4 regions of the Caldalkalibacillus thermarum genome follow, and region 1 is predicted to be linked to each of the others. Evidence: riboswitches for the same ligand, from Rfam matches in the RefSeq annotation. Region 1 holds a riboswitch; each other region holds the start of a gene.
What was found. Region 1 has a riboswitch for thiamine pyrophosphate ahead of thiC (phosphomethylpyrimidine synthase ThiC). Riboswitches for the same ligand answer to the same signal wherever they lie in the genome.
Positions count from the first base shown of each region.

Region 1 (7,820 bases):
TAGATGTCTTAACTGGTGAACTGGTAGGCGAACGGCAGCATGTGGCGATTTTTCCTGCTTCCCACTATGTCACCCGCGAGGAGAAGATGAAGCGGGCCATTAAAAGCATTGAGGCTGAGCTGGAAGAGCGTTTGCAAGAATTGAGGGGGCAAGGAAAATTATTAGAAGCCCAGCGCTTGGAGCAGCGCACCCGCTACGATCTGGAAATGCTGTCTGAAATGGGCTTTTGCTCTGGAATCGAAAACTATTCCAGACACCTGACCGGCCGTCCGGCAGGGGCGCCGCCTTATACCTTGCTCGATTATTTCCCCGATGATTTCCTGATCGTCATTGATGAATCCCATGTGACCATTCCCCAGATCAGAGGGATGTTCAACGGTGACTACGCCCGCAAAAAGGTGCTGATTGAACACGGCTTCCGCTTGCCATCAGCTGCTGACAACCGTCCCTTGCGCTTTGAGGAGTTTGAACAGCGTATCAACCAGGTGCTGTATGTGTCCGCGACACCTGGTCCCTATGAACTGGAGCATACGCCCCAAGTGGTGGAACAGATCATCCGTCCCACCGGCCTGCTTGATCCCACCATTGATGTGCGTCCGATCAAGGGACAGATTGACGATCTGGTCGGGGAGATTCAGGAGCGGGTCAAAAAGAATGAGCGGGTGCTGGTCACTACCTTGACCAAGAAAATGGCGGAAGACTTAACCGACTACCTGAAAGAGATCGGCATCAAGGTGCGTTATCTGCACTCGGAGATAAAGACCTTGGAGCGCATGCACATTATCCGGGAACTGCGTTTGGGAGTGTTTGATGTCCTGGTCGGCATTAACTTGTTGAGAGAGGGGCTGGATATCCCGGAAGTGTCTCTCGTGGCCATTTTGGATGCCGATAAAGAAGGCTTCCTCCGTTCGGAACGTTCCCTGATCCAGACCATTGGCCGTGCTGCCCGCAATGCCAATGGTCATGTCATTATGTATGCTGATCACGTGACCGAGTCGATGCGGGCGGCGATAGAAGAGACCAAGCGGCGCCGCCAAATCCAGCAAGCTTATAATGAAAAGCACGGCATCACCCCCAAAACCATTGTCAAACCGGTCTACGATGTGATCGAAGCCACCAAGGTGATCGAAGATAAAGAAGCGTACCGTGCCACACCCGATGTAGACAAACTGTCGCGCAAAGAGAAGGAAGATTTGATCAAGAAGCTGGAAAAAGAAATGAAAGCAGCTGCCAAGGAGTTAAATTTTGAACGGGCAGCGGAGTTGCGCGATCTCATCTTGGAATTGAAAGCGGAACTGGAAGGATGATGAGCATGAGCAACCGATTCATCTCTGTCAAAGGAGCCCGGGTGCACAACTTGAAAAATATTGATGTGACGATTCCCCGCAACCAGTTTGTGGTGTTGACCGGATTGTCCGGATCGGGCAAATCGTCCTTGGCCTTTGATACGATTTATGCGGAGGGGCAGCGGCGTTATGTGGAATCCCTCTCCGCCTATGCCCGCCAATTTTTGGGACAAATGGATAAGCCGGATGTGGATGCCATTGAAGGTTTGTCCCCGGCCATTTCCATTGATCAGAAAACGACCAGCAAGAACCCCCGTTCCACAGTAGGAACAGTGACAGAAATTTATGATTATCTCCGCCTGCTGTTTGCCCGCATCGGGCGCCCCCACTGTCCCACCCACGGGATTGAAATTACTTCCCAGACGGTGGAGCAGATGGTGGACCGCATCCTGGAGTATCCCGAGCGGACCAAGCTGCAAATATTGGCTCCGGTGGTTCGCGGGCGCAAGGGTGAACATGCCAAGTTGCTGGAACAGATTGCCAAGCAAGGCTTTGTGCGGGTCAGAATTGACGGCGAGGTGCGTGATCTGGCCGAAGAGATCAAACTGGAGAAAAACAAAAAGCATACCATTGAAGTTGTCGTGGACCGCATTATCCTCAAGGATGGCATCACCTCCCGTTTGGCCGACTCCATTGAAACGGCGCTGGACATTGCCGATGGCAAGGTGCTGGTTGATGTGATCGGTCAGGAAGAGTTGCTGTTCAGCTCTAACCTGGCTTGTCCCGAATGCGGCTTCAGCATCGAGGAATTGGCGCCGCGGCTGTTTTCATTTAACAGTCCTTATGGGGCTTGCCCCTACTGTGACGGCCTGGGCAGCCGCCTGGAAGTAGATCCGGACCTGGTCATTCCTGATCCCAACCTGTCCATTAACGAAGGGGCGCTTGCCCCTTGGGAAGGCTCAAGTTCCCCCTATTACGAACAGCTGTTAGCCTGCGTCTGTGACCATTTTGGCATTGACCGTGATACCCCCTTTGGGGAGCTGCCCCAAGGTCAACAAGACTTGCTGCTGTACGGCAGCAAAGGAGAACGTTTCTACTTCCGCTATGAGAATGAATTGGGCCAGATCCGGGAACAACATGTCCCCTTTGAAGGTGTCATTCCTCATGTGGAGCGCCGTTACAAGGAGACAGGGTCAGACTATGTCCGCGAACAGCTTGAAGCCTACATGAGCCACAAGGCTTGTCCCAAGTGCCAGGGAGCCCGCCTGCGGCCCGAGGCGTTGGCCGTCACCATCAATGGCAAAAACATTGATTATGTGACACGCCTCTCCGTGGCAGAAGCCAAGCAGTTTTTTGCATCTTTGACCTTGACGGAGAAAGAACAAAAGATTGCCCAGCTCATTTTGCGCGAGATTGAGGAGCGGCTGGGATTCCTGATTGATGTGGGCCTTGATTATTTAACCCTGAACCGCTCGGCCGGCACCTTAAGCGGAGGAGAGGCTCAGCGTATCCGCCTGGCCACCCAGATTGGATCGAAGCTGACGGGGGTCCTCTATGTGCTGGATGAACCTTCCATCGGTTTGCACCAGCGGGACAATGACCGCTTGATCCGCACCTTGGAACAGATGCGTGATTTGGGCAATACTTTGCTGGTCGTGGAGCACGATGAGGATACTATGCTGGCGGCCGATCATTTAATCGATATTGGTCCGGGTGCTGGTGCCCATGGGGGACGGGTGGTGGCCCAGGGCACGCCGGAAGAGGTGATGAATAATCCCAACTCCCTTACCGGACAATATCTCAGCGGGAAAAAATTTATTCCCCTCCCAGCCCAGCGGCGCCAGCCCAATGGCAAATGGCTGGAGATTATCGGGGCCCGGGAAAACAACCTGAAAAATGTAAACGTCAAAATCCCCTTGGGCGTGTTCACGTGTGTCACCGGGGTTTCTGGATCAGGCAAAAGCACACTGGTGAATGAAATTTTGCTCAAGGCGCTCATGCGGCAATACTACCGCTCCAAAGTCAAACCCGGAGAACATGAGGAGATCAAAGGCACGGAACATCTGGATAAAGTGGTCAATATTGACCAGTCACCCATTGGGCGGACCCCCCGGTCCAATCCGGCCACCTACACAGGCGTGTTTGATGATATCCGGGAAGTATTTGCCCAGACCACGGAAGCAAAGATGAGAGGCTACAAAAAGGGCCGTTTCAGCTTCAATGTCAAAGGTGGGCGCTGTGAAGCATGCCGGGGAGACGGGATCATTAAGATTGAGATGCACTTTTTACCCGATGTGTATGTGCCTTGTGAAGTGTGCAAGGGCAAACGCTATAACCGGGAAACCCTGGAGGTCACCTATAAGGGGAAAACGATTGCCGATGTGCTGAACATGACCGTGGAAGAAGCCCTTGACTTTTTCCAGAACATCCCCCGCATCAAGCGCAAGCTGCAAACCTTGCAAGATGTCGGCTTGGGCTATATGCGCCTGGGCCAGCCGGCCACCACGTTGTCCGGAGGGGAAGCCCAGCGGGTGAAGCTGGCTTCCGAACTGCACCGCCGCAGCACCGGGCGCACCCTGTACATTCTGGATGAGCCGACCACAGGTTTGCACATCGAGGACATCCGCCGCCTGTTGGAAGTGCTGAAGCGGCTGGTGGACAATGGGGACACGGTGCTGGTCATCGAGCACCATCTGGATGTGATCAAAGTGGCCGATTATATAATTGACCTTGGACCTGAGGGAGGGGACGGAGGCGGTGAGATTGTCGCCACAGGCACCCCGGAAGAAATCTGCCAGGTCAAGCGTTCTTATACCGGCCAGTATCTGGGGCCCATTTTGGAACGGGACCGTCGGCGCATGAAACAGCAAGAAACCGTCAAGGTATGACTATAAAGTTCCATAAACCGCTGTCACCGTTTATCCGTGTGATGCCTGATTAGGTATCACACGGATATTTAACAGGTTGAATTGCCACACTTTTTATGATATATTAACTTGTGTAAAATCTAATAGTATTACTGGGGGTGCCTGTGAGCCAGGCTGAGAAAGGAACGCGATGAAGTTCCTTAACCCTTTGGACCTGATCTGGGTAATACCAGCGTGGGGAAGTAAACAACGGGTACAGTACGTTGGCAGTGTTGGCTGCCTGTGCCAATCCGGCCGCATGAAAGCCAGGTCCATATCCAGGATCTGGCTTTTAAGTTTGCTGCAAAGCGCTTTAAACGATGGCTGCCATTAACTTATGTGCTGTAGCTCAGCTTCACTGACCCGGATCATGTCCTCCTTTACCACATTAAATTAAGGAGGTTTTATTTATGGGGAATGATGTTCAACCACAAGTTTCGATTCCATCATCTCCGGGCAGTCGTAAAGTGTATGTGCAAGGCTCCAGACCAGATATTAAAGTACCTATGCGCGAAATTGAACAATCACCGACACTGAAGCCGGAGGGAGAAGAAAAAAATCCTCCTCTCAGAGTGTATGATACAAGCGGGCCTTATACGGATCCAGAACAGCAAGTCGATTTCAGGAAAGGGCTTCCTCCACTGCGGAGAAAATGGATTTTGGAGAGAGGGGACGTGGAAGAATACGAAGGCCGGAAAGTAAAGCCTGAAGATAATGGATATCGTTCGAGTGAAGGCAGGCCGTTCAGTGACCTTCCGCAAAGTTCGGCCAGAAAACCGCTCAGGGCCAAGAAAGGGAAAGTGGTTACACAACGCTATTATGCCCGGCAGGGAATCATAACGCCAGAAATGGAGTTTGTGGCCTTGCGTGAAGGGGTTTCTCCAGAATTTGTCCGGGATGAAGTTGCCCGTGGCCGGGCGATTATTCCAGTCAATATTAATCATCCTGAGAGTGAACCCATGATCATTGGCCGCCATTTTCATGTTAAAGTAAACGCCAATATTGGCAACTCGTCCGTCACCTCCTCTGTCGCTGAAGAAGTGGAAAAAATGACCTGGGCGATCCGTTGGGGAGCAGACACGATTATGGATTTATCTACCGGGAAAGACATACATACGACCCGGGAGTGGATTATCCGCAATTCACCTGTTCCTGTGGGTACAGTACCCATCTATCAAGCGTTGGAAAAAGTAAACGGCAAGCCAGAAGATCTGACATGGGAGATATACCGGGATACGCTGATTGAACAGGCTGAACAGGGGGTAGATTATTTTACGATCCATGCCGGTGTATTGTTAAGATATATTCCATTAACAGCGGGCAGAGTGACCGGCATCGTTTCCCGGGGCGGTTCCATTATGGCTGCGTGGTGTCTGGCCCATCACGAAGAAAACTTTTTGTATACCCATTTTGAAGAGATCTGTCAGATCCTGAATCAGTATGATATCGCCGTTTCTTTAGGTGATGGACTGCGTCCCGGATCTATTGCGGATGCCAACGATGAAGCCCAGTTTGCCGAATTGGAAACGTTGGGTGAGTTAACCAAAATAGCCTGGGAATATGATGTCCAGGTGATGGTGGAAGGTCCGGGCCATGTGCCCCTGCATTTGCTGAAAGAAAATGTGGACAAACAGATGGAGATCTGCCATGAAGCACCATTCTATACTTTAGGTCCGCTGACCACCGACATTGCTCCCGGTTACGATCATATTACCTCTGCGATCGGTGCAGCCGTCATCGGCTGGCATGGAACGTCAATGCTGTGTTATGTCACCCCTAAAGAGCACCTTGGTTTGCCTAATAAGCATGATGTGCGTGAAGGGGTCATCGCTTATAAAATTGCAGCTCATGCCGCTGACTTGGCCAAAGGCCATCCCAATGCCCGCAAAAGGGATGATGCACTGTCGAAGGCACGTTTTGAATTTCGGTGGAATGACCAGTTTAACTTGTCTCTTGATCCGGAACGGGCCAGGGCCTATCATGATGAAACCCTTCCCGCCGAAGGGGCCAAGACCGCCCATTTCTGTTCCATGTGCGGCCCCAAGTTTTGCAGTATGAAAATCACTCACGAACTCCGAGAATATGCCCAAACAAAAGGTTTGGAGATAGAAGCAGCCGTTCAAAAAGGCTTAAAAGAAAAAGCGGAGGAATTTAAGAAGGAGGGCAGCCAGCTTTACAAATAACCGTGTGGCAAATGAAGGGGCCGCTTAAGGCCCCTTTACAGTTTTGTCTTTGCGGATAATATATTGGGCACCGCAATGAGGGCAAACCACCTTCACCTTGCCCAAGGGAGAGTTAAAAGAATATAAGCAAACCTGGCAATCCATTCGGCGGACAAGCACCACCTTCATCAACAACAGATAAATGACGTAGATGCATCCCCCGAACAAAATAAGGGAGGGCAGCCATGCAAACAACTCCATAAAAAGTCCCTCTTTCGCCATCGTTGAATTTGGGTAAGTCATCAGTGCTTGTTCCATATCTATGACGAGTGGGGACAAATTATCCAAGAAAAACTAAATGAACATTTTATCTCAGCAGGCCTAGTAGTTAGGTAAAATCAGCACTTCCACCCGCCTGTTTTGCTGGCGCCCTTCCGCTGTGTCGTTCGTGGCCACTGGTTTGTACTCGCCGTACCCGCGCACACTGAAGTATTCAGGGGATAAGTTCTCATTTTCCAGGATAATCTTTAGAAAATTAATGGCCCGCATGGCACTGAGGTCCCAGTTGGAGCGGAAGTGGCTGTTGTGAATGGGCACATTATCGGTGTGTCCGGAAACCTCGATATGCCGGGGAGGATCTGAGACCAGCAAATTAGAAATTTCCCGGGCCAGCTTGACCGCATCCGGTTTGACGACGGCGCTGCCCGAATCAAAAAGGGCATGGTCCAGGATCGTGATGATCAGCCCTGCTTCGGTCAGCTCCGTTTTAAGACTCAGTTGCAGGTTACGCTGCTTGATATAGGTGTTGATCCGTTCCTGAAGACGGCGCAACTCCTCCATTTCCCTCTCTCTAAAGCCTGATCCTGGCTCTTCTTGAGGGCTTTCCTCTTCATCTTGTTCATCGTTTGTTCCTTCCGTTGTTTCATCAGGTGTTACGGCTGGAGATTGCAGCACGGGTTGTCCCCCTTGAAACGCTGTGGTAAAGGTTTGAATAATGCGCTCCAGTTTTTGTGCATCCAGCGTGCTGGAAGCATAGAGGATAATAAACAGGGCTAACAGCAAGGTCAGCATATCCGCATAGGGGATTAACCATGTTTCGTTTATATGCTCCTCATCAGTGCGCTTTTTATATCTACGCATCCAGCTCTTCCCCTTCTTGCACGGCGGTGTCATTCACCAGGCGCTGTTTAGTTGGAACATAGGCCAGCAGTTTGTCTTCGATCACACGGGGCGAAACTCCCTCTTGAATAGCCAAAATGCCTTCAATCATGACCTGTTTAATTTGCAGCTCCTGTTGGGACTTACGCTTCAGCTTGTTAGCCATGGGATGCCAGAGCACATAACCGGTAAAAATACCTAGTAGTGTGGCCACGAAGGCAGCTGCTATGGCAGGCCCTAAACGTTCAATATCATTTAAATCACCCAGGGCGGCAATTAAGCCTATAACCGCACCAAGGACCCCAAGT
Region 1 is NZ_BMKZ01000023.1:1,113-8,932, forward strand. It holds gene uvrB (excinuclease ABC subunit UvrB) at 1-1,307, shown strand, start outside; gene uvrA (excinuclease ABC subunit UvrA) at 1,313-4,174, shown strand; TPP riboswitch at 4,298-4,411, shown strand; gene thiC (phosphomethylpyrimidine synthase ThiC) at 4,603-6,375, shown strand; gene IEW48_RS10100 (hypothetical protein) at 6,400-6,615, opposite strand; gene motB (flagellar motor protein MotB) at 6,736-7,494, opposite strand; gene motA (flagellar motor stator protein MotA) at 7,487-7,820, opposite strand, start outside.

Region 2 (7,820 bases), on a different contig from region 1:
ATCGTCTTCACGGCATAGATGTTATCCGAACGGGCAATGGCTTGTTCCAGCGTGATATAGTCATTGGCATAACGGTCATTGAAATTGCGGGGAGTATAGGTGGCCCGTCCGTTGTCGTAGGTGAAGGTGGTCGGTTCGCTTTTCATCAGCGTGACTGGTGTAAAGCCGTGTTCCAACGCCATATAATACAAAAAAGGTTTGATGGAGGACCCGGGCTGGCGTTCAGCCAGCACCCGGTTAAACTGGGACTGGCCATAATTCCGCCCTCCCACCATGGCCTTAATGTACCCGGTGCGAGGGTCAATCGCTAAGAGAGCCCCTTGCAAAGGCCGGTCAGCGGGCAAATGCCTCTCCAACAAGTTTTCGGCCAAACGCTGCATATCGGCATCAAGGGTGGTGTAGATACGCAACCCGCCATGGTCAAAGACGTCTTCAGTGATGCCATAACGCTCCAGGGTCTGCTGGCGGACGAAATCCCGGAAGTAGGGGGCCAGGTTGGCATCCTGGCGGTGTTTTTCGGGGGAGATAAGGGTGAGCGGTGCAGCCAGCGCTTCCTCCCGTTCGGCTGCCGTGATATAGCCCTGTTCCTCCATCAGGTGCAATATCAGCTCTTGCCGTGACTTGGCATTAGCGTAGTTTAGCAAAGGAGAATAATAACGCGGCCCCTTGGGAATGCCGGCCAACAGGGCGCTTTCAGCCAGAGTCAATTCCCTGGCTGACTTGCCGAAATACAGATTGGCCGCCGCTTCTACTCCGTAGGCGGAATGCCCAAAATAGATTTGGTTTAAATAGTGTTCCAAAATGTCTGTTTTAGACAGATGCAGTTCCAACTGAATGGTGTACAAGGCCTCTTTTAACTTTCGTTCCCATGTTTTGCTGTGGTCCAGGTACAAATTGCGGGCCAGCTGCTGGGTGATGGTACTGGCTCCTTCCACATAGGAACGGTTGCGGATATTGGCCACAATGGCCCCTGCGATGCGTTTGAGGTCAAAGCCAAAGTGTTGATAGAAGCGTTGATCTTCCACTGCAATAAAGGCTTGCAGCAAGTAGGGGGGCAGTTCCTCAATGGGAATGAACGTCCGGTTTTGACCTTCATGAATGTGGTCAATGATGTCTCCGTCGGCAGAGTAAATGACTGTTGTTTCCTGCATCTGGAACGGGGGTAAGGGCTGTGAGCGCAAATATAACAAACTAAACAGCAGAATAGAAGATAAACACAAGGTCATCATAAATGTAAACAGGAGCACCCTGGTCAGCCATTTCAGAAAACGGATCAACCATGATTCATGGATCACTTCCATCTTTCAAAACCCCCCTTTGTTGCAGCATTTAAATGTAAAAGTTGCTGCTAACAGTATGGGGAAGATCAAACGGTTTTATACTGAAATATACTTGCATTTTTAATAAGGTTGGCTATAATTGGCTTGTTAGCTTCAGAGCAAAAATGCAAGGGGTGAACATCGAATGGAATTGTGGTTTACTGAACTGCAGACTAAAGCACACGGCATTACGACCAAAGTGAAGCAAACCTTGCACAGTGAACAGACGAAATATCAAAAACTTGATGTGATAGAGACGGAAGAGTTTGGCACCATGCTCGTATTAGACGGGATGGTGATGACAACCGATAAAGACGAATTTGTTTACCATGAAATGATGAGCCACGTGCCGCTCTTCACCCATCCCCGGCCCAAAAAAGTGCTGGTTGTAGGAGGAGGGGACGGGGGAACCATCCGTGAGGTATTGAAACACCCGAGTGTCGAAAAAACTGTTTTGGTTGAGATAGACGGGCAAGTGATTGAGTACTCTAAAAAGTTTCTGCCCAACATTGCTGGAGAACTGGATAACCCCCGGGTTGAGGTGCTGGTGGATGACGGATTTATGCACATCCACCAGCATCGCAACGAATATGACGTGATCCTCGTTGATTCCACCGAGCCGGTTGGCCCGGCAACCAAGTTATTTGAAAGGGGATTTTACCGAGGTATTTTTGAGGCCTTAACGGATGAGGGCTTGTTCGTCGCCCAGACAGACAATCCTTGGTTTCACGGAGACTTAATCCGCAAGGTGTTTGCCGATGTGAAGGAAATCTTCCCCATTACGCGCTTGTATACCTGTAACATTCCCACCTATCCCAGCGGTTTGTGGACCTTTACCATCGGTTCCAAACAACATGACCCTCTCAAGGCCAGTTTGCCTGAGCAGTTGGCATTTGAGACAAGGTATTACACGCCGGAAGTGCATAAAGCGGCGTTCGCCTTGCCTAAATTTGTTAAAGATTTGACTGAGTAAGCTTTCATATTGGTGCGCCAGTTTAAGCTGCTGGTATTGAAAAAGGTCCTCAAAGAGCCACAGCAGGAAATGGAGGAGGTTGCTATGCGTTTTGATGAAGCCTATTCGGGGCAGGTGTTCATCGCCAGCCATCCCCATTATGAGGAAAGCGAGGCGGTGATCTATGGCATGCCCATGGATTTCACAGTCAGCTTCCGGCCGGGATCCCGGTTTGGACCGGCCCGCATTAGGGAAGTGTCCATTGGGCTGGAAGAGTACAGCCCCTATTTGGACCGTCATCTTGAAGAAGTCCGTTATTTTGATGCGGGAGATATTCCACTGCCCTTCGGCAATCCGGGCCGCAGCTTAAAACTGATTGCAGAATTTGTGCGCAAGGTGCTGGCCGATGGCAAATTTCCTTTGGGCCTTGGGGGTGAGCACCTGGTCACTTGGCCCATCATTCAAGAAGTCAAGCGCCGGTTTGAGGATGTTTATCTCATCCATATTGATGCCCATGCCGATTTGCGGGAGGAGTACGAAGGAGAACCGCTCTCTCACGCGACGCCCATTAAGAAAGCATGCCAGCTGTTGGGGCCGGAGCGGGTCTATTCGTTCGGCATCCGCTCGGGAACCAGAGAAGAGTTTAAGTATGGGCGTGAGTCCGGTATGCATTTTTACCCCTTTGAAGTGGCCCAGCCGTTAAAAAAAGCGTTACCCTCACTGGCCGGTAAAAAGGTTTACGTGACCATTGATATTGACGTCCTTGATCCTGCTTTTGCCCCTGGCACAGGCACAGCCGAAGCGGGAGGCATCAGCTCGGCTGAACTGTTGGAAGCGATCCATCTTTTGGCCAAAGCGGATGTTGAGATCGTGGGGGCGGACCTGGTGGAGGTGGCACCCGTGTATGATCCAACGGAGAAAACGCAAATTGTGGCTGCCAAGCTGGTGCGGGAGATGCTGTTGGGCTGGGTAAAATAATGGGTTGCCATAATGCCTTTAAAGGTAACAGGTTAAAAAAATATGTTTGTACTAGGGATTAATCATATTTGCCACTCATTCTTATGTTATAATAGAGGCAAACATCCCATAGATGTTGACCGTGTTCCACTAGGGGTGCCCAGAGGCGGGCTGAGAGGGGCGGCGGCCCCAACCCTTTGAACCTGATCTAGGTCATGCTAGCGGAGGAAAGTGGAACAGAAGTGGTCTTTCAGGTTGTCGAACTGGCCACAATTGGCACAACGGATCCTGGGACAATCTGATTAAGGATACATTTCTGTTTCTGCCACTCCTCCGGGAGTGGTTTTTATTATTGTCAAACTTTACATGGAGGGAAGCATGATGGAACGGCAACGCCTGCTTGTTTTGATCGAAACGGCGATGATGGCTGCTGTGGCTTATGTCTTCAGTTTTATAAAATTAGGGGCGTTATGGGCCTATGGGGGCTCCATTTCACTGGTAATGGTGCCTATCTTTGTCTTGGCTTTGCGCCGGGGAGTGGCCGCTGGTTTGACCGCCGGGCTCGTTGTGGGGCTGATCAAAGCGTTGGTGGGTGGTTACGTGGTTCATCCCGTGCAGTTGGTGCTGGATTACCCCTTGGCTTTTGCCCTGTTGGGAACAGCAGGACTGTTCGCCCTTAATAAGGCCCACACACCAGGAAAAATGATAGGCCTGGCCACAACGGGGATTGTGCTGGCCTCAGGGTTGCGTTTCTTGAGCCATTTTGTCTCCGGGGTGGTTTGGTTTGGGGCCTATGCCCCGGAAGGGATGCCTGTCGCCATCTATTCTGCTTTGTATAACTTGTCTTACTTACTGCCGGAAATGATCATCAGCCTGTTGATTGTCATTTTCTTGATCAAGATGCGTCCCCAACTCTTGCAGGTCAGGTGATCAGATGAGTCCAACGGTTGAAAAACAACCTGTCAAGCTGCATATTCATGCCCAGAGGTTTGAACACGGCCAACCGGTGGATGAAGAGATCCAGCACTTAAAGGGAACCTTGTACCGCAAAGGAGAAATATACTATCTCAAGTTTAGGGAGCAAACAGAAGACGGCCCCATAGACAACACGTTGAAGATTGAGCAGGATAGAGTTACGGTCATCCGTCATGGCGCGGTCCGCATGAACCATGAATACCGGCTTAACAGTACCACACAAGGGATCTATCACACACCCTATGGGGCGTTGAACATGGAGACCCATACGACGGCTTATCGGTTTCAACCGTTGGGCACAACCTTGCCCCTGGGCTCCGAGAACTCAACCAACTTAAACCACTGTCGAGAAGACCGTTGCGGGGAACTGCACTGGGCCTATCATTTGTCCCTTAACGGCAATCAAGTAGGGGACATTCGCTTTACAGTGACACTGAAAGCCTAAAAGGAGAACGGCTTTTTCCTGGTCTGTCCAGGAGAAAGCCGTTTCTTAATGTCTGGCTCCTTTCGGGCAGTTGTGTTTTAGAGCCAAGGTGCCATTAACAATGACAACTGTGTCGCTGTCCTGATCCACCATGGCTGCTGAAACAGTTGTTCCGCTTTCAGCTGCCGGCAGTCCTGCAAATCTTGCTTAAAGATCGCCTCTACTTGGCGGTATACGTGACGGTCGTAGATAAATAACCCTGCTTCAAAGTCAAAATGAAAGCTGCGCCTGTCCAGGTTGACACTGCCGATATTGGCAATATAATCGTCCACCAAAGCCATTTTGGCGTGGTAAAAGCCTTTGTGGTACAGATAGATTTCTACACCGGCCGGCAGCAATTGTTTATGAAAGTGGAAGGAGGCATAGTGGACGAAAGGGTTGTCTGTCCGTTTAGGCACGATCAGTTTCACTTCGACCCCTCTTTTCCTGGCCGCGTTCAGAGCCTCGATGATCTCCTGATCGGGGACAAAGTAAGGGGTGCCCAGCCAAATCCGCTTTTTGGCCTTGTGGATGGCGATAAGATAACTGTCCTTGGCTATGGGACGGGTCATATCCGGTCCGCTGGGTACGACCTGGGCCAGGATGGTTTGTTGATCCCGCTGATGGGTTTCCTGACGGGTAAAGGTGGGGAAATACTGATCGTTTTCCTCCAACATCTCTCCAGTGGTGTAGTACCAGTCTGTGGCAAAAATACGCTGCATGAGCAGTACACTTTCCCCTTCGATTAACACGTGAACATCCCGCCAAAAGCCTGTGTTGGGATCCCGGTGTAAATACTCATCCCCTACATTCAATCCCCCCGTAAAGGCTACCTTGCCATCAATCACCACAATCTTGCGGTGATTGCGGAAGTGCATGTACGGCAAAAAGCGCAGCCGGGGAGGGGCAAACACCCCGCACTGGATGCCTTGCTTTTGCAACGCCTTAAACCTTTCCCCCCCAATCAGGGTATGGCTGCCCACCCCGTCAACCAGGAGGCGGATCTCAACCCCTTCCTGTACTTTTTGCTCCAGTTTCTCAAACAATTGATTAGAGATATGATCATCCTGAACCGTGTAAAAAAGAATATGTACATGATGCTGTGCTTTGTCTATTTCCTCAAACAGAGCGGGAAACAACGCTTCCCCGTTATTCAGAATGCGCAAGCGGTCATTTTGGGTGAGGGGAAAATCTGTGTTTCCTTGGATAAAACGGAGCACCTCGGTGTGGGGCTCAAGTTTAAAGCGTTGTTCCGCTTCCTGAACCGAAAGGCGTTCGTTCAGATTGTGTCTGACCCGCTGGAACAAGCGCTGGTCTGCCTGCGCCTTTTTTTGAAACTGCCGCCGCAAGTAAACATGCTGTCCCGCGACATAGGCCACAGCTAGGACAGCCAGGCCGGTCACAATCAACACGATTATCAATAAGGTCAACAGGGATCATCTCCTTTTTGCCTTCCAAGCATGTGTATCTTATAGTATTGGAGATGATCAACGAAAATATCACTCCGGCAGACGAACTTTGCTGTTTTTCAAGATGTGTCCGTCATAGCGAAACTCACCCAGCCAGGTTTCTGCTTTTAGAATAGGAGCCCGGCAGCATATACTGCGGTAATGGCCAACATTAATCCTCCGGCGTAAGCCGAGGTATCCTCCGCAGCGTTGGCAATACAGTTTGTATGCTTTTTGGGGCAGCTGAACGCGCTGGGTGGAGATCGCTCCTACACGTCTTAACTCCTGTTCAAAAACAGGATGGTGGTCATGATAGGGCCGTCCTTCAATAAACAAATGGTAATGGCATAACTCATGCAGCAAAACGGCCACAAAAATCTCCCTGTCGATCCAGTGGGCAGCGTACTTGCTGATTTCAATTTTAAGCGGTGTCCGCTGCCCGTTTTGTTCGGTGTACAGGAAGCGGCCCATGGTTTTTGTCAGGCGGCCGTTCCAGGTGACAGGAATCTGGCATGGCTTTCCCCAAAAGTGAAGGGAAAGTTTGTTAGCCAGTCTCTTTAGTTTTTGGGGATCGGTATCAATCGTACGCTCGGGATTGGGGTGTCTGGCCATCTTAAGCGTGTCCTTTCCATTTGTGTTCATTCTCTAGTTATGACCACTTGGAACTGTTATTGCGCAGGACGACCAGGCACTGTATCATCAAAAATGTAATGCTTTTCACCAGTAAACCAGCATGTGGCTGGCCAACATGTGCACAGGAGGTCCGTCAAATGATCAAGCCTTTGGCTTTAAGCCACTGCCCAACACCCCTCCATCGCCTGGAGCGGTTAAGTGAAGTGCTGGGAGTGGAAATCTGGATCAAGCGGGATGATTTGACCGGGTCCATCGTGACGGGAGGAAATAAAATCCGCAAGCTGCAGTATATTATGGCCGATGCCTTGGCTCAAGGGGCCGACACCGTGCTCACCACAGGAGGACCGCAGTCTAACCACGCCAAAGCGACAGCTGCTGTCGCCGTGCAGGTGGGCTTAAAACCGGTGCTGGTGCTGGCTGGACGTGATCCGGGCCGCCGGCAAGCTAATCTGTTTTTTAATGAACTGCTGGGAGCAGAGGTCCGTTTCAGCGGAGCCCGTACGGCGGAAGAGATGGAGGCTGCGCTGGAAGAGGCTTATCAGTCCCTTGTCCAAGAGGGACACAGACCCTATTTAATTCCTATCGGGGGCTCCAACGGTTTGGGCGCTTTAGGCTATGTGGATGCTTATCAGGAATTGGGCGATCATGATTTTGACTGGATTGTGGTGACCGCCGGAAGCGGCGGGACCTTTGCCGGTCTGTTTCTGGCCAATGAACGGGCCGGACGGTACGAGACAACACGCATCTTGGGAATCAGCCCCTGGCTGCCCGTACCTGATATTGCCGACAGAATCAAGCGTTGTCTCTATGAATGTGAACCGGCCTGGAAAGCGAAGGAGTTACTGCTTGATGATGCCTATATCGGCCCCGGTTACGGCAAGCTGACGGCAGAAGCGCAGGAAGCTATCACGACACTGGCCCGCCTGGAAGCGATTATTCTTGATCATGTCTACACCGGCAAAGCGATGGCGGCTTTGATCGATTACATTAAAAAAGGAAAAATCAGCCCCAATGAGAAAGTACTCTTTTGGCATACAGGGGGAGCGCCGGGGCTGTTGGCCATTCAGGACCGG
Region 2 is NZ_BMKZ01000018.1:14,164-21,983, reverse strand. It holds gene IEW48_RS08770 (transglycosylase domain-containing protein) at 1-1,301, opposite strand, end outside; gene speE (polyamine aminopropyltransferase) at 1,465-2,292, shown strand; gene speB (agmatinase) at 2,377-3,249, shown strand; TPP riboswitch at 3,371-3,475, shown strand; gene thiT (energy-coupled thiamine transporter ThiT) at 3,610-4,158, shown strand; gene IEW48_RS08750 (YwiB family protein) at 4,163-4,648, shown strand; gene cls (cardiolipin synthase) at 4,726-6,096, opposite strand; gene IEW48_RS08740 (SprT-like domain-containing protein) at 6,166-6,726, opposite strand; gene IEW48_RS08735 (1-aminocyclopropane-1-carboxylate deaminase/D-cysteine desulfhydrase) at 6,885-7,820, shown strand, end outside.
Region 2: it holds a riboswitch for thiamine pyrophosphate, as region 1 does, so the genes downstream of both, thiT (energy-coupled thiamine transporter ThiT) here and thiC (phosphomethylpyrimidine synthase ThiC) in region 1, are expected to answer to the same signal.

Region 3 (7,820 bases), on a different contig from region 1:
CATTAAACGCTTGAAAAAAAATCAGCTGATGCGCTCTCTGCGTGTAGACAAGTTTACCCTTGCAGCCCTGCATGCCACGCTTAAGGCTTATCTCAATCCAGAACGGGCTAAGGAAGAAATTCCCACCTTGCGCATGATCTTGCAACCTGAAGAGAAAATTAAAGCTAAAGCGGAACAATTTATTAATCAAGTGGACACCTCGATTTTTACGGCTGAACTGGTTCAGGTGGAGTCGGAGGTGGGAGGCGGCACTCTGCCGGATGTCACCCTGCCATCGTGGGGGGTTCGCTTAAGCTCTGCCAAAGATGCTTCTGTTGCAGCTTTCAGCAAGCGGCTGCGAACTGCTCCGTTTCCGGTAGTGGGTCGTATTATAGATGATCACCTGGTTCTAGACTTCCGCACCATTGACGAAGAAGAAATCCCTATTGCCCTGAAAACATTACACGGCCAAGCACCTGCTTAAAAAACCTTCTAACATTAATTGGGATAAAAATCATTAACGTCAGTCCGCTAAACATGTCAGGCTTCATTAAAATTTTCCCGGTGTCTGAGGAGAATAAGCAGGCAAATGAGGAATGATAGCAATAAGACCAAGAGATCATGGGTTAACTTATAATAAGTGATAGGAACGATCATGCTTCCCATTATGGCAAAAAGAAACATATATTTGGCAAAAACCAGGGCAGCTCCCCAAATCAACACCAGCACAACACCAATCAACGGTTCGGTAGCCAAAAACACTCCCAAGCTGGTGGCGATGCCTTTGCCACCTGAAAAGTTACTAAAAAGCCTGCCTAATCCTACTATATTTTACGGAACATGTTCCAAAATAGAAAGAAAAAAACTCCAAAATCGGATGATGATTATATAAAATGTTAATGAACCCAAAGTGATCCAGTCTAAAAGTAAAGGGGAATCTCTATGTTGACAGTTAAAGACGTTGTGGAACTATCTGGAAGCCAGTTGCTACAGGGAGACTTGGAAGCAATAGTGGAGTTTGTCCATTTCGATTCCAGACAATTGGAAGATCACGCTCTGTTTGTGGCTTTGACAGGAGGAGCACGGGACGGGCACCAATTTATTGCTGACGCTATCCAAAAAGGCGCAACTTCCGTCCTCATCTCCCAGGACGATCCCAAGCTTCGTCAGACACACCAAGGCGTTAATTTTATTTTTAACGAAGATACACGTTCTGCCTTTCAGGCACTGGCCGCAGGGTACCGCAGGCGCTTAAGCCTCCCAGTTGTTGCCGTGACTGGCAGTAACGGCAAAACAACAACCAAAGATATGATTGCCCATCTGTTATCCGCCAAGTTTAACGTATATAAAACTTATAAGAATTTTAACAATGATTTGGGAGTTCCCTTATCGCTGTTGCATATTAAAAAACACCATGAGATAGCGGTGCTGGAACTGGGGATGAACAGGGCTGGAGAGATCGATTTCTTGGCCCGCATGACCCGGCCGAACATCAGTGTGATTACCAATGTTGGGGACGCCCACATTGAATTTTTTGGCCTGCGTGAAAAAATTGCTGAAGCCAAAGGAGAATTGTTGCCTCATACGGATCCAGATGGGTTTGTGGTCCTTAACGGTGACGATCCGTTGGTTATGAGCCAAGCCCCCCGGTATTCGGGCAAGGTGTACACTTACAGCATCAAGAAAGAAGCAGATATCTATGCCACCAACATCACCTATTCAGAACATGGCAGTTTCTTTGATTTGCATGTGGATGGCCAGTCTGTTTCCTGTTTCATGCCCATGTTTGGCGAACACAATATCTCCAACCTGCTGCCTGCCGCCTTTATCGCCTACCGGTCAGGCATAAACCTGGAGACATTGCAACAAACGATGATGTCCATTTCTGTTTCGGACATGCGCTTTCAAACGATGGACGGGCCTAACGGCAGCATCCTGATCAACGATGCCTATAACGCCAGCCCGACATCCATGAAAGTGGTCATTGACACTTTTGAGCATATCTATCCAAATCGGAAAAAAGTCGTTGTGCTCGGTGACATCTTTGAACTGGGAGACCAGTCTGACAAGCTGCATACGGAAGTGGGCGAGTATATAAAAAACAAACCGCTCACTGTGATTACGGTTGGTGAAAAATCGTCGCTGATCTCCAAAGCAGCGGGCGGGACCCATGTGTCCACTCACGAAGAAGCCGTTGAGGCGCTCAAACCGTACCTGACGCCAGAACATGTGATCCTGCTTAAAGCATCACGGGGCATGAAGCTTGAAAAAATTATCGAGTTACTGCTCTCATAAAAGCAGAAGGCCGATCCCGTCCCTCTATTCATGCTGTACGACACAGGGACAGGAATCGGCTTTTAGTTACCTATTCCAAGCTTGGGGCAATAACCCGGATCTTCTTTTTTTCCCTGAAGCGTTCAAGCCCCAGTTGAATTAATGTTTCAACTAACTCCTGATAAGAGACTCCCGTTTTTTTGAACAGCAGCGGATACATGCTGTACTCCGTGAAGCCAGGCATGGTATTGATTTCGTTCAAATATAACTGATCTTCTTTTTCATCCCAAAAGAAGTCAACCCGGGCCAGACCGGCACAATCCAAAGCAAGGAAAGCTTCTTTGGCCAGCTGGGCCATTTCGTTAGCCACCCGCTCAGGGATTTTGGCCGGAATAAATAACTCAGCTCCACCATCTTTATATTTGGATTCATAGTCATAAAACTCGGCTGTACTGACAATCTCGCCCACCGCTGATGTTTGCAACTTGTCTGCATCATTTCCCAGGACACCGATTTCCAGCTCCCGGCCATTAATAAATGCTTCCACAATCACTTTATGATCAAACGCGGCTGCCTCGGTCAGGGCTTTGACCAGCTGTTTCTCGTTTTTAGCCTTGTTGATGCCCACACTTGAGCCGAGGTTGGCCGGTTTAACAAAGACAGGATAACCCAGCTGAGCTTCAATTTCTGTACAGATGGACTCCAGCCTCTTGTCAATCTCTTGACGGGTATAGGCCAAATATTCTCCGTGAGGCAAATTGTGTAAAGCAAACATTCTTTTCATCATCACTTTATCCATTCCCAGACTGGAACCCAGCACACCTGATCCTACATAAGGGACGTCGATCATCTCCAACAAGCCCTGCAAAGTGCCGTCTTCCCCATACGGACCGTGAACGACCGGGAACACAACATCCACCGTTTCCTTCAGCTTTAACAGGTCCGGATGGCGATTAGTGGCCAATCTGAGCTCGGCAACAGCAGAAGGCGGCTTTTGTAAACTGCTCCCTTCCACCCACATGCCATCCAACTGAATATAAAGCGGAATCACTGTCCATTTATCATAATCTATGGCCTGCAAGATGGAGAAAGCGGTGCGCAATGAAACTTCATGTTCACTTGACTTTCCCCCGTAAATCAAACCCAGTACCTGTTTATCACTCATGCAGAATAACTCTCCTTTAGCCGCAATAATTATTTACATATATATGCCGATGGAGACATCATGTGCTATGATTATATCATGTTTATTCTAAGGAGAGTATTCGTTTCTGACTGGTTATTTTTCACTGTCCAGGTTGAAATAGATCTCCTCAACGGGAGGAATCTCCTCTATCAAGCCACCTTCCAGCAGCCATTCGGCCGTCCTTCCAAATCTTTGGGAGATTGAATTGTCTCCTCATCAAGGCATCTTGTGACGGGTAACTAAAACAGACATTGTCAAAGACAAGCAGCGACTGCTCTTTCTCCTGTTCAACCAGGCCTTCAGGATTAATCATCAGTCGGCCACATCTCCTTGTGATAGGCCATCTCCCAAAAGAGATACTCAAAACGGGACGTGTTTAAGAAGATCTCTTCCAGACGCTCCAGTTCCCTCTCAGGTTTGCCCTCCGCTTCTTCGTCCAATAAATCAATGGTCCATTGGGCCAATTCCCCGAACTCCTCACTGGCGTACATCTTGATCCAATCCCCATAGAATTCATGTTCACTGGCACCCGGAATCTGATTGAGTGCCTGGCCGATCTCGTGGTAGCTCCACATGCAGGGCAACAGGCTGGCCACCAGCTCTGCCAGCGTGCCGTTTTGGGCCACATGCAACATATAATGGGTATAGGCCAGAGTCGTTGGGGCTGGCTGGGCCTGTTCCAGCTCTTGTTCGGAGATGCCAAACTTTTTGGCATACTGGCGATGCAAGTCCATTTCCATATTTAAAGTGGCATCCAGCAGCCGGGCAAAACGGCCCATAGTGGCCACATCGTGAGCTTTGACCGCCCCCAAGGCGAACAACTTGGCATAGTCAATCAAATAAAGATAGTCTTGGATCATATAGAAACGAAACTTATCCTTCTCTAAACTGCCATCACCGATCCCTTGCACAAAGGGGTGCTGGTGGTTTTTCTCCCAGACAGGCTTCACTTTTTGATATAACCGCTCACTAAACTTCATCGCACTTCCTCCTTCACGTCGTTACAGATTTCGGCGTACTGCACCATTGATAAATAAACTGGACCATCACTTTGATGAATTGGATGAGCTCGTGAATATCCAAAGATTCATTCACTTTGTTCAACTGCAGCGGCGTCAATATGTCCATTTAAAATCAAGCTGTCCGACATCGATACGCCTCCTTTCCTGAAAAATAAAAACCACTCCTAGGTAGGAGTGGTCAGTCAGCATTCAGAACATTGAACCAGATCAATAAAGCGATTACCCAAACGGCCTGTTATTGAAGAGAAATCAATCACTGCATAAAACATGGATTTGCCTGTGCTTCCTTATCAGACCGTGCAGGCACAGCCGAACAAGGCGACGCTGACATGACTCCACTTCCCTACGCTAGTATTACCTAGGTCAGGTTCCAAGGGTTGAGGTTTAATACCTCTCTCAGCCTTACAGCACCCCTAGTGGAGTTCCGCAATATGCTGTTGTAGTAAGATTCTAAATTATAGGGTAGCATACTTGCTTTAAGCTGACAACCTAAAAATTAATTCATTAAACATTATTCATTTTCCTGCCCCTATTGTTCTATTGCCGCTTCATCTTGCCCACTCTTCCATGTGATATAATCGATCAGCAGCTTGATCGCCACACCAATCGCTTCTTCCTTTGGCTCAAGCCGGGCATGGTGTAAGCCGTAGGGGCTGTCTACACCCAGCCAAAACATAAATCCGGGAATGGCCTGCAGGAAGTAGCCGAAATCTTCTCCTGTCATCGCCTCTTGGCACTCGATTAACCGCACATGTTGTTGAGTGTTGACCCAGTTCATAAACTGGCGGGTTAAGGCAGGATCATTGTATACCTGACAATAATTGGCGCCATAGTCAAGGGCCGTTGAACATTCAAACCCCGCTTCAATGCCCTTAAGCAGTGCTTCGATCCGCCCTTTCACTTTATTCATCGATTGCATGGATAAGGTCCGAATCGTCCCTTCCACCCGGGCAGTTTCAGCGATAATGTTTTGTTTCTCTCCCCCGGTAATTTTTCCAATGGTAATGACAGCCGAATCAAGGGGATCAATATTGCGGGAAACCACTGACTGCAGCTGGGTAACAAAATGGCTGGCCGCCACCACCATGTCATTGGCCAGATGGGGATAAGCGGCATGCCCGCCCCGTCCGGTAAAATCGATAAACAATTCTGAGGTATTGGCAAACAAAATCCCCTCTTTGGTGGCAATGGTACCCACCGGGTAGTCAGGAGCAATATGCAGGGCGAGCATCAGATCTGGTTTCCAGGACTGAAACTCCTGACTCTCCAGCATGGGCTGGGCACCCCCTGGCCCCTCTTCTGCCGGCTGAAAAATGACCAGTACATTATCATCAACCGGTTGGCGGGCAAAATGGGTGACCAAACCGAGAGCAATGGCCATATGTACATCATGGCCGCAGGCATGCATATAACCTGGATGTTTGGACTTAAAACTATACGTCGTTTGCTCCTGAATGGGCAGTCCATCCATATCGGCCCGGTAACCAATGGTCTGCCGGGGCTGTTTACCTTTAATTTTAACTAAAACACCTGTTCTCCACGTTTTTGCCTCTAAGTGCTCCCCGGGTAATTGCCTCAAGTAATCCAGGATGTACTGCTGAGTTTTATATTCCTTAAATCCAGGTTCTGGGATTTGATGGAGATCACGCCGTATCTGAACAAATTGAGTGAGATCCATCTCTAACTACTCCTTTACGGTACCTATGATATAAATAAGGGCCTTCCCCCTCTTCAATAATAATAGGGAAGGCTGCGGTGAGTGGACATGCTCCGTTACTCTTATTTCAGTTGTCTTAATTCCTGTTTAATTTCAGTTTTTGCCCTTGTCTTCTCATCAATTTGCTTAATAATGCGGGCAGGTGTACCGGCTACGACAACATTTTCAGGGACGTCCTCAGTGACAACGGCGCCGGCCGCTACAACGGAACCTTTGCCTACACGCACTCCTTCTAGAATGACCGCATTGGCGCCAATGACCACATTATCTTCGATGACGACTGGCTTAGCTGAAGGAGGCTCAATGACACCGGCAATAACTGCTCCTGCCCCAATATGACAATTTTTTCCAATAGTCCCCCGGCCGCCGATCACTGCATTCATGTCGACCATCGTGCCCTCACCAATTACAGCACCGATATTAATGACAGCCCCCATCATAATCACAGCATTTTTACCGATCTCAACCTGGTCGCGAATAATGGCGCCGGGCTCTATCCGGGCGTGGATATGCTTTAAATCCAGCAGTGGAATGGCGGAGTTGCGGCGGTCATTTTCCACTACATAATCTTCAATTTTGTCTTTATTAGCTTCCATCGCAGCTTGGATCTCTTTCCACTCGCCAAATAAAACCCCTACATTGCCGGTGATGAAAGCTTTTGTTTTTTCACCAAAATTAATATCCTCCAGGTTTCCCTTAATATGTACCTTAACTGGGGTTGTTTTTTCACTGTTTTGGATGTAGCTGATAATTTCATTGGCATCCATCATTTTCATCATTATTTCCTCCTTGCCTGGGTCTAGTCACAAAAATCTCTCTTCCATTATAGTACAGACAAAAAACCGTGCAAGTGGTTTGCACGGCTAATAAAAGAACCTATTAAGTGTCTTGTGTTTCCTGTGCCTCCCGTAAATAGGTTAATCCTTTCTCCGTCAGAGAAACGTGTTCTTCCTGTTGCACATACCCCAGTCTAGCCAGTTCACGCACCGTACTGCGCACTTTAAACAGGGGGTGCTGTACCTGCTTCGACAATTCCGTTTCTGTCAGGGGTTGATCAAGAAGGGTTTGCAAATAGAACCTAATCTCAGTTGAAGAAAGAAAACTTTCAGGCTGTGTGCAAGGCATCAGCCTGCCTCCTTACAGCTCTTTTTTAGTCAAATACCAGTCAATCACTTCAAGGTTAGGATCTTTTACGCGTTCTTCAGCAGCATTTTGAGTTTGAGGCGGTGGCACAACCACTTTGTCGCCCTTTTTCCAGTTGGCCGGAGTGGATACTTGATGTTTATCTGTGGTTTGTAAAGCTTCCACCAGTCTGACGATTTCTTCCGTGTTGCGGCCGGTGGTCAGCGGATAATAGATCAGTGCACGAATGATTTGTTTGTCATCAATCACAAACACAGCCCTGTTCGTCTCTGTGGTGCTTTCATTAGGATGGATCATGCCGTATTTGGTAGCTACTTCACGGCTCAAGTCAGCAATGACCGGGAATTCAATTTTGACCCCTGTTTTCTCCTCAATGTTTCTCACCCAGGCAATGTGAGCCGGCAAGCTGTCAACACTTAAACCAAGCAGTTCGGTGTTCAGTGCTTTCAGACGGGGATAAATCTCTTGAAAAGCAATAAATTCTGTCGTGCAAACCGGT
Region 3 is NZ_BMKZ01000010.1:33,055-40,874, forward strand. It holds gene selA (L-seryl-tRNA(Sec) selenium transferase) at 1-463, shown strand, start outside; gene IEW48_RS05575 (glycerol-3-phosphate acyltransferase) at 520-807, opposite strand; gene IEW48_RS05580 (UDP-N-acetylmuramoyl-tripeptide--D-alanyl-D-alanine ligase) at 922-2,274, shown strand; gene IEW48_RS05585 (D-alanine--D-alanine ligase) at 2,345-3,418, opposite strand; gene tenA (thiaminase II) at 3,745-4,419, opposite strand; TPP riboswitch at 4,785-4,886, opposite strand; gene IEW48_RS05595 (N-acetyldiaminopimelate deacetylase) at 4,991-6,139, opposite strand; gene dapD (2,3,4,5-tetrahydropyridine-2,6-dicarboxylate N-acetyltransferase) at 6,241-6,954, opposite strand; gene IEW48_RS05605 (helix-turn-helix domain-containing protein) at 7,058-7,303, opposite strand; gene IEW48_RS05610 (peroxiredoxin) at 7,316-7,820, opposite strand, start outside.
Region 3: it holds a riboswitch for thiamine pyrophosphate, as region 1 does, so the genes downstream of both, tenA (thiaminase II) here and thiC (phosphomethylpyrimidine synthase ThiC) in region 1, are expected to answer to the same signal.

Region 4 (7,820 bases), on a different contig from region 1:
TAACACATAGCCCTGGCTGGAGAAAATAATGTGTTTGATCTCTTCCTGTCCTTGCTCATAAGCACAAATCTGGCCGCGGATAGGGAAAATGGGCAGCCGAAGTTGCAATGGTTCTTCAAAAAAGGAGGTCCAAGCCCCGCTGGCCAAAACACATTGATCTGTGCTGAAACACCCCTTCTCCCCGGTCTCAAGCAGCAAGCCATCTGCAGTTACCTCTTTGAACCGCACTTCCCCCGCGTGTTGTACAATATGAACGCCCATTTTCTCGCAGGCTGCCAATAACGCCTGGACAAAATCAGGGGTGTAGACATGGTGTTCATCGGGATAATATAAAGCGGCAACTGCTTCCTGGGTCAAGTGGGGTTCCAGGTTGCGCAACGCTTGGCCACGGACAATCTCGGCCTGTACTCCCCATTCTTTTTGCCATTCCAACCGGCTCTTTAAGGCTAATTCATCCGCCTCATGAAAAGCCAGATACAAACTGCCAGACCGAGTATATTCAAAAGCTAGTCCCGAGACAGTCCGCACTTCTTGTTGCCAGTCAGGGTACAGCTTTAAACTGTGGTGGCACAGGGTAAAAAAATCGTCCGGATCTTCCCCGATTTCTGAATAAGGGGCCAGCATCCCGGCAGCAGCTCCTGTCGCTTGTCCCCCGCATGCTGTTTTTTCTAATACGATAACCTTTAATCCGCGCTTGGCACACTCAAAAGCAATGCTCAGCCCAATAATACCTCCGCCTACAATGGTGAGCGGGCTGTGCGGCACTGCGGGCCTGGCCGGAAATGATAAGCTTTCCCTTTGTCTGGTTGTTGTTAAGATACCCATCATTAACCACTCTCTTATTTAAGAATAAAGTTTTGGGGGCTGCTGGCCGTTGCATATTTTTTCTTGGGAATCCGTCCAGCCAGATAAGCCAAGCGGCCTGCTTCAATGGCCAGCTTCATGGCCCGGGCCATCCGAACCGGATCCTTGGCTTTGGCTACTGGTGTATTCATCAGTACAGCATCGGCGCCCAGTTCCATAGCTTGGGCCACATCAGCAGCCGAACCTAACCCAGCATCGACAATGACGGGCACGTTGGCTTCCTCAATAATCAGGCCCAAGTTATAAGGGTTCAATATACCCAGTCCCGTTCCAATCGGTGCACCCCCAGGCATAACGGCAGCCGCCCCCGCTTCTTCCAACCGCTTACACAGAATCGGATCATCAGATGTGTATGGCAACACCACGAAGCCTTCTTTCACCAGCTGCTCCGTCGCTCTAAGTGTCTCCACCGGGTCGGGAAGCAAGGTTTTTTCGTTGGCGCTAATCTCCACTTTAATCCAGTCCGACAATCCTGAGGCCTTTGCCAAGCGGGCAATCCGCACCGCTTCTTCAGCTGTTTTGGCTCCGCTGGTATTGGGCAAATAGGTAAATGACATCCCTTCTAAATGTTGCAAGATGGCATCTTCATCCGGATGTTCTAAGTTAACCCTGCGAATAGCAAAGGTGAGTACCTCAGCTCCCGAGGCTTTAATCGCTTCAATTTGGACATATGGATTAGGGAAACGTCCCGTGCCCAGGAAAAAACGGGAATGTAAGGTTTTCCCGGCAATCACCAGCGGATCATTGCGCAACATAGATTCCCTTGATGCTTTGGCCGTCATCATTTAACCTCCCCCTACAAAGTGAACCAGCTCCACTTTGGACCCGGGCTCCAATTGATATTGCCCCCACATTGAGCGGTCCACGATATGGCCGTCTACTTCGGCAACCACATGTTGCTTATTTAACTGATAATGTTCGATAAGCTCTTCAAGCGTTTCACACTCCACCTGAGTCTCTTTTCCGTTGACGATTAACGTTTTCATGCTTTCACTTCCTTTGCACCGCTGTCCGTTAATTTGAGCACTGTCTGTTGATGGATAGGTTTACCGGACCGTTTCTAATTTGCGGGCAAAAGCGCGGGCTGCCTCTTTTACATTTTCAGCACCAACAATAGCGCTGACAATAGAGATGCGCTTGGCCCCTGCCTTCAGCACCTGATCCACATTGTGGAGCTTGATGCCCCCAATAGCGACAAAAGGAATGCGAATATGTTCCACCACTTGCCGCACGTACTCCAGACCAACGGGATCGACCACATCTTCTTTGGTGTTGGTGGGAAAGACGGGGCCAACTCCAATATAATCGGCACCTCCTTCTTCCGCCCGTTTAGCTTCCTCCAGATTGTGGGTGGAAATGCCGATGATTTTATCGGGGCCCAAAATTTTGCGGGCCTCTTCCAGCGGCAAATCATCTTGTCCTAAATGAACCCCGTCTGCATCAACGGCCAGTGCAATGTCGACATGATCGTTGACAATGAAGGGAACCTTATACCGGTCACATAAAGCTTTCAGTTGACGGGCCATGTCTAACAGCTCTCTCTTGGTTTTCTTCTTTTCCCGCAATTGAACCATATCGGCACCACCCTGAATAGCCTCTTCAATGACCTCCAGATAATGTCGATGCGGATAAAACTGTTCCCCTGTAATGACGTATAAGGAAAAATCCTTCATGACCGAACCCCCCTTTAAAATAGAAAAACCACTTTCTGCACGCAAGAAAGTGGAATCAGGTTCTTTAGCACCGGATTCGACTTCCCTGCGCTGGCATTACCCAGATCAGGTAATAAGGGTCTCTCTCAGCCCAAACAGGCACCCCTAGTCGATTGCACCATTCATATTCCCTTTTACTTTAACCATACCTTTAGTTAGGAGTTATGTCAATCAATCGTTGACGAAAGCGCGAAGGTGTCGTTAAATAAAGGAGAATAATAAAGGAGGAGTCAGCATGCTCAAACAAGCTGAGAAACAGGTGATACAGCCCGTTAACAGAGAATCTCTGCTTCCTGATGAACGGCATATTGATCCCTGGGAATCCTTGTTTCGCCGCAACGAGCTGGGGACAAACAGGCTGACCAGTGTAGAGTTTACCGTAACCAACCTGTGTAATTTGCGTTGTGAACACTGCGCCGTTGGCGATGTGCTAACTGTGAAAGAATCCGAAACACGCATCCCCCTGTCGTTGTTACTTAAACGTTTGGACGAAGTAGAACTGTTGGATACACTTAGCATCACTGGCGGAGAGCCGATGTACAATAAGGAAATCATTGCTGAATACATTGTTCCTCTGCTGCGCTACGCCAAAGAGAGAGGCGCCCAGACTCAGATCAACTCCAACTTAACCCTTGATCTGTCCCGCTATGAATCGGTTTTGCCTTATGTGGATGTGCTGCATATCTCCTACAATTACAGGGATGCGGAGGATTTTTATCACATTGCCTATGCCCGTCACATGCACCAAGTCTCATTTGCCCAGGCCGAAAAAACGTTCCAGCGGTTAGTGGATAATACCAAAGCCTTAGCTCAAGCAGGGGTGTTTGTCTCGGCAGAATCTTTATTAACTCCCTTTACCCGGGATAAAATAGGACAGATTCACTATCTTATTAAAGAGATGGGCTGCCAGCGCCACGAAGTGCACCCCTTGTATCCCAGTGACTTTGCCCGGAACATGCAGGTGCTTACCTTGGATGAATTGAGAGAAACTTACCATCGTCTGCTAGATGAACGAGACCCGGACTTGTGGATCCTGTTTGGCACCCTTCCTTTCTACGCGTGCAGTCAAAACGAAGCAGACCTGGTTTTAATCAAACGCATATACAACACCCCGAATACAACCGTTCGCAATGATCCCGATGGCCACAACCGTTTAAACTGCAACATTTTTACCGGCGAAGTAACCGTTACTGACTTTGGAGACGTCGGTCCTCTTGGTCATATCGAACAGGACTCCTTGACCACCTGTTTTGAACGCTGGCAAGAGCACCCAGCCTTCAAGCCTATGAAATGCTGTTGTCCCCAAGCCCAGTGCAACGGTCCCAATCTTCTCGTTACCCATACCTATTACCAAGGGGTTGACTTCCGCAACCGACACGGCATTAATTTGAAGAAAAGCAGTGATTAAACAAATCAAATATCCTTCTCCGCTTAGAATAGAAAAAGGCATGAACTAAAACGAGCCGAGATATCAGTTTCTCGGCTCGTTTAAGTGTTTTTAGGGGAAAAATTCGGATTTTCACTTGCTAGAATCTGCGTTTTTGCTTCATTATTTTGCTTCCAAACGGCGAATGCGCTCATCCAAGTCAGGGTGGGAAGCAAACAGCTTAAACCAGCTACGCTGATTGTTGATTTTAAGGGTCTGCAACGCTTGCTGGCTGTTGTCAACCCTGTTGACGTAGGCTTTTAAGCACCGCAAGGCATGTACCATTTTGTCTTTGCCAGCCAAATCAGCCCCGCCACGGTCAGCGTGGAACTCCCGGTGACGGGAGTAAGCCATAACCACGATGCTGCCCAGAATAGAGAACAGGAGCTGAAACACGATAATCGCTACAAAGTGAACAATGGGTTGCAAGTCTTCTTTCACCAAGCGGGAAGCGGCAAAAGCAATAATCCGGGAGAAGAAGACGACAAAAGTGTTAATGACTCCTTGCAGCAGGGTCATAGTGACCATATCACCGTTGGCGATATGGGCCACCTCGTGAGCCAGCACCCCTTCTACCGCTTCATCATCCATGGTTTCCAAAAGGCCTGTAGAAACAGCAACCAGTGACCGCTTCTTGGTCGGACCGGTAGCAAAAGCGTTTACTTCAGGAGACTGATAGACACCCACTTCAGGCATATGGGTCAATCCTGCCGCCCTGGACAAGCGGTGCACTTTCTCCACAATCATGCGCTCACGGGGAGAAAGGGGCTGATCAGGATCTAAAACCCGGACACCCATCATTTTCTTAGCCATCCAACGGGACATGGCCAAAGACATCAGGGCGCCTGTAAAACCAACAACCGCACTGAAAATGAGCAGGGAGACCAGATTAATCTGTCCATCTGCCAGATACCATTCAAAACCTGTCAAAACAGAAAGAAGAGATAGAACGATACCGATGGTTAATAACACCATAATGTTAGTTAAGATAAAGAAAAAAATACGACGAGCCATTCTCATCCCCCTATCCCAATGTTGTTTCTCGTTCCCACATCATTATACCCTCTCTACAGCAGCCTTTGCCGAAAATACGTTGACGTTCACAGATTTGTCACTTTTTTACCTCGGTCTACATATTCTTCTGATTCAAAAGCAGGTCTCCCTATCATCCGGCCTGCTTATTAATCAACTCCATTTACTTTAATGGAAATCCTTGTTCCTTCAAAAACGATTTCATATGGGTGCGGGAAGGAGTAGAGAGTGTTTTGACCACCATATCTGTCCAGGTGTCCTGACGTTTGCCTTTCGTCCGCTGCAGATAGTATTGTTTGACCTCTTGGTCATACTGTTTCAGTTCATCAGCTAACGAATGTAAATCTGGATAACGGTTTTCAAAATAGACACAGGATTGGGGAAGGCGAGGTTTCACTTCCGGATCTTGATCCGGATAACCCAGACACATTCCAAAAACGGGATACACTTTATCGGGTAATCCCAACAAATCTGCAACCTTATCAGGGTTGTTACGGATGCCTCCAATATAGACAATCCCCAGTCCATGGGCCTCAGCAGCTACTGCAGCATTTTGGGCGGCAAGCGCTGCATCCACCGTAGCGACAATAAATTTTTCAGTTGTTTCCAGCGTTTCCGTCACATCCACACCTTGGGCCCTTGTTACGTAATCTAAGCGATGGAGGTCAGCGCAAAAAACAAGAAAGTGGGAACATGTTTCCACATAAGTTTGATTGCCAGCATACTCAGCCAATTTTTGCTTGAGGGACTGCTCTGTCACCCCAATAATAGAGTAAGCTTGTAAGTGACTGGAAGTTGAAGCCATCTGGGCACAGCGAATAATTTCACTAATCGTTGCGGCAGGGATTTTCTCCTCGGTAAACTTGCGAATGGAACGATGTCCTTGTAGTAATTGGACAACGCGTTCAGCCTGAGCCGGAAAGGTGGTCATGATGTTTCACCCCATCTTATGCTTTTTTTGTTCCTTTTCCATGTCTCGTCCTGTATGTTTCCACCAGTAGGATAGTTACGGGCGATGTTTCAACAACACTTTGCGGTCCTCCAGCAAAAAATGAACAACGATTTCACTCTCTTTCTGATTACCCTCTTTATTGGGAGAATAAACCTGGTGATACAGTTCTTCCAGATTGATGAGGGTATCATCTGCTATATAGAAATGGTACTGTTTCTTTCCGGCTGGCGTCAATGTTTCTTGCCCCACAATCCCTTTAATCATTAATAAATTTCGATGGTCTTGAGACCACAGCACATAACATAGGCTTTCCAGAAGCCGTCTAATGAGAATAGGCAGCTTAGCAGAAAGTGCGCTTTGGTTAGGTTCGAGTCCCGCTTTTTTATACTCGGTTCCGAAAATATGCAAGCACATCAACCCCGTGTGCCGGTTTTGCGGACGGGCAATATATTGTTGAACCGTCCTGTTAATCACCGCTTGAAGCAGCCATTTCCAGTCTCTTAACCCTGCTCCAGTCCCGTTTCCTTCTGTCAAGGGGTGTATATTGTCGGTTTGTAAGCGTTCACATTTCAAAGATTGCTCAAGTTGATCCATTCTTTCTATCCTTCCTGTTTCCCCACTGGGTTTTAAGTTACCGAGCACATAACAGAAGTTAGTTCCCGTTAATTTTTTCGCTGTATTCAGCGTCGCTACATTGACGTTTTAGTACTTTAAAGTCCGTTATCTTATTATATATTCTAACTTATTTTAGCTAGCATAAACCGTTCTGGTTTGTGACAAAAGCTTAACAATATAAATAAGGCCAGGACGCTAAATCCTGGCCAGCCTGTGCTGCCCCTTACTGGTTCCCACAACCAAAATCAACCATAACAACATGGTTACCAGAATAGCTGTAACCTTGTTACAAGGATAGTCATGGTTTGGGCTTTGAAGGCATCTGTCACTGTCATGCCAACCGCCCATTCTACAACAGTGTTTTCCCTAGTTTAAGTGTTTCCATTAACCGTTTGCTTGCTCTGTATATCAGCTTCGGTCCCTGTGCCATGGCCTCCTCCAGTGTCATCGGTTGATCCACAATGGGAATCATAAGCAACAGCCCCTCCTCCCGGGCTTGAACCGGATCTCCTTCCACGGTTCCAGCCAGGGCAATGCAGGGCACTTCGTGTTTCTTAGCCAAGCGGGCGATGCCGATGGGCCCTTTGCCAAAGAGGGATTGGGCATCCAGTTTCCCTTCCCCAGTGATCACTAAATCAGCACTTCTGACATGTGATTCAAAGTGGCACACTTCCAATATCAATTCAATGCCGCTCTTCATCTCTGCTTGGAAAAAGGTTAGCAAACTGAAGCCAAAACCACCTGCTGCACCGCTGCCTGGCTCGTTATGCAGTCTTTTTCCGGTCGTTTCGGCCACAACTTCGGCAAAAAGGGCCATGCCTTGCTCAAAATAGGCCAAATCCTTTTTCTGAACCCCTTTTTGAGGACCAAACACGTAGACAGCCCCTTCCGGGCCGAGCAACGGGTTCGTCACATCAGCAGCAATCGTTGTTTTCACCTGTTGCAAACGGGGATCCAGTTCCGAAATGTCAATGCGGGCAATCCGGTCCAGTTTTCCTCCCACCCGTTTTAACAAGCGGCCATGCTGATCAAAACACTTTAAACCCAGGGCCTGTAAACACCCAACACCGCCATCGACTGTGGCACTGCCGCCCAGACCGATGATCAGGTGCCGGGCTCCCCGGTCTAACGCATCCTTAATCAACTGGCCCGTACCATAAGTAGAAGCGGTATATGGATCCCGTTCATTTGGAGCAAGCCGGTTAAGCCCAGAAGGTTC
Region 4 is NZ_BMKZ01000011.1:2,174-9,993, forward strand. It holds gene thiO (glycine oxidase ThiO) at 1-825, opposite strand, end outside; gene IEW48_RS05870 (thiazole synthase) at 840-1,646, opposite strand; gene thiS (sulfur carrier protein ThiS) at 1,650-1,850, opposite strand; gene thiE (thiamine phosphate synthase) at 1,911-2,537, opposite strand; TPP riboswitch at 2,603-2,693, opposite strand; gene yfkAB (radical SAM/CxCxxxxC motif protein YfkAB) at 2,812-3,984, shown strand; gene htpX (protease HtpX) at 4,126-5,016, opposite strand; gene nfsA (oxygen-insensitive NADPH nitroreductase) at 5,198-5,965, opposite strand; gene IEW48_RS05900 (hypothetical protein) at 6,041-6,580, opposite strand; gene IEW48_RS05905 (glycerate kinase) at 6,951-7,820, opposite strand, start outside.
Region 4: it holds a riboswitch for thiamine pyrophosphate, as region 1 does, so the genes downstream of both, thiE (thiamine phosphate synthase) here and thiC (phosphomethylpyrimidine synthase ThiC) in region 1, are expected to answer to the same signal.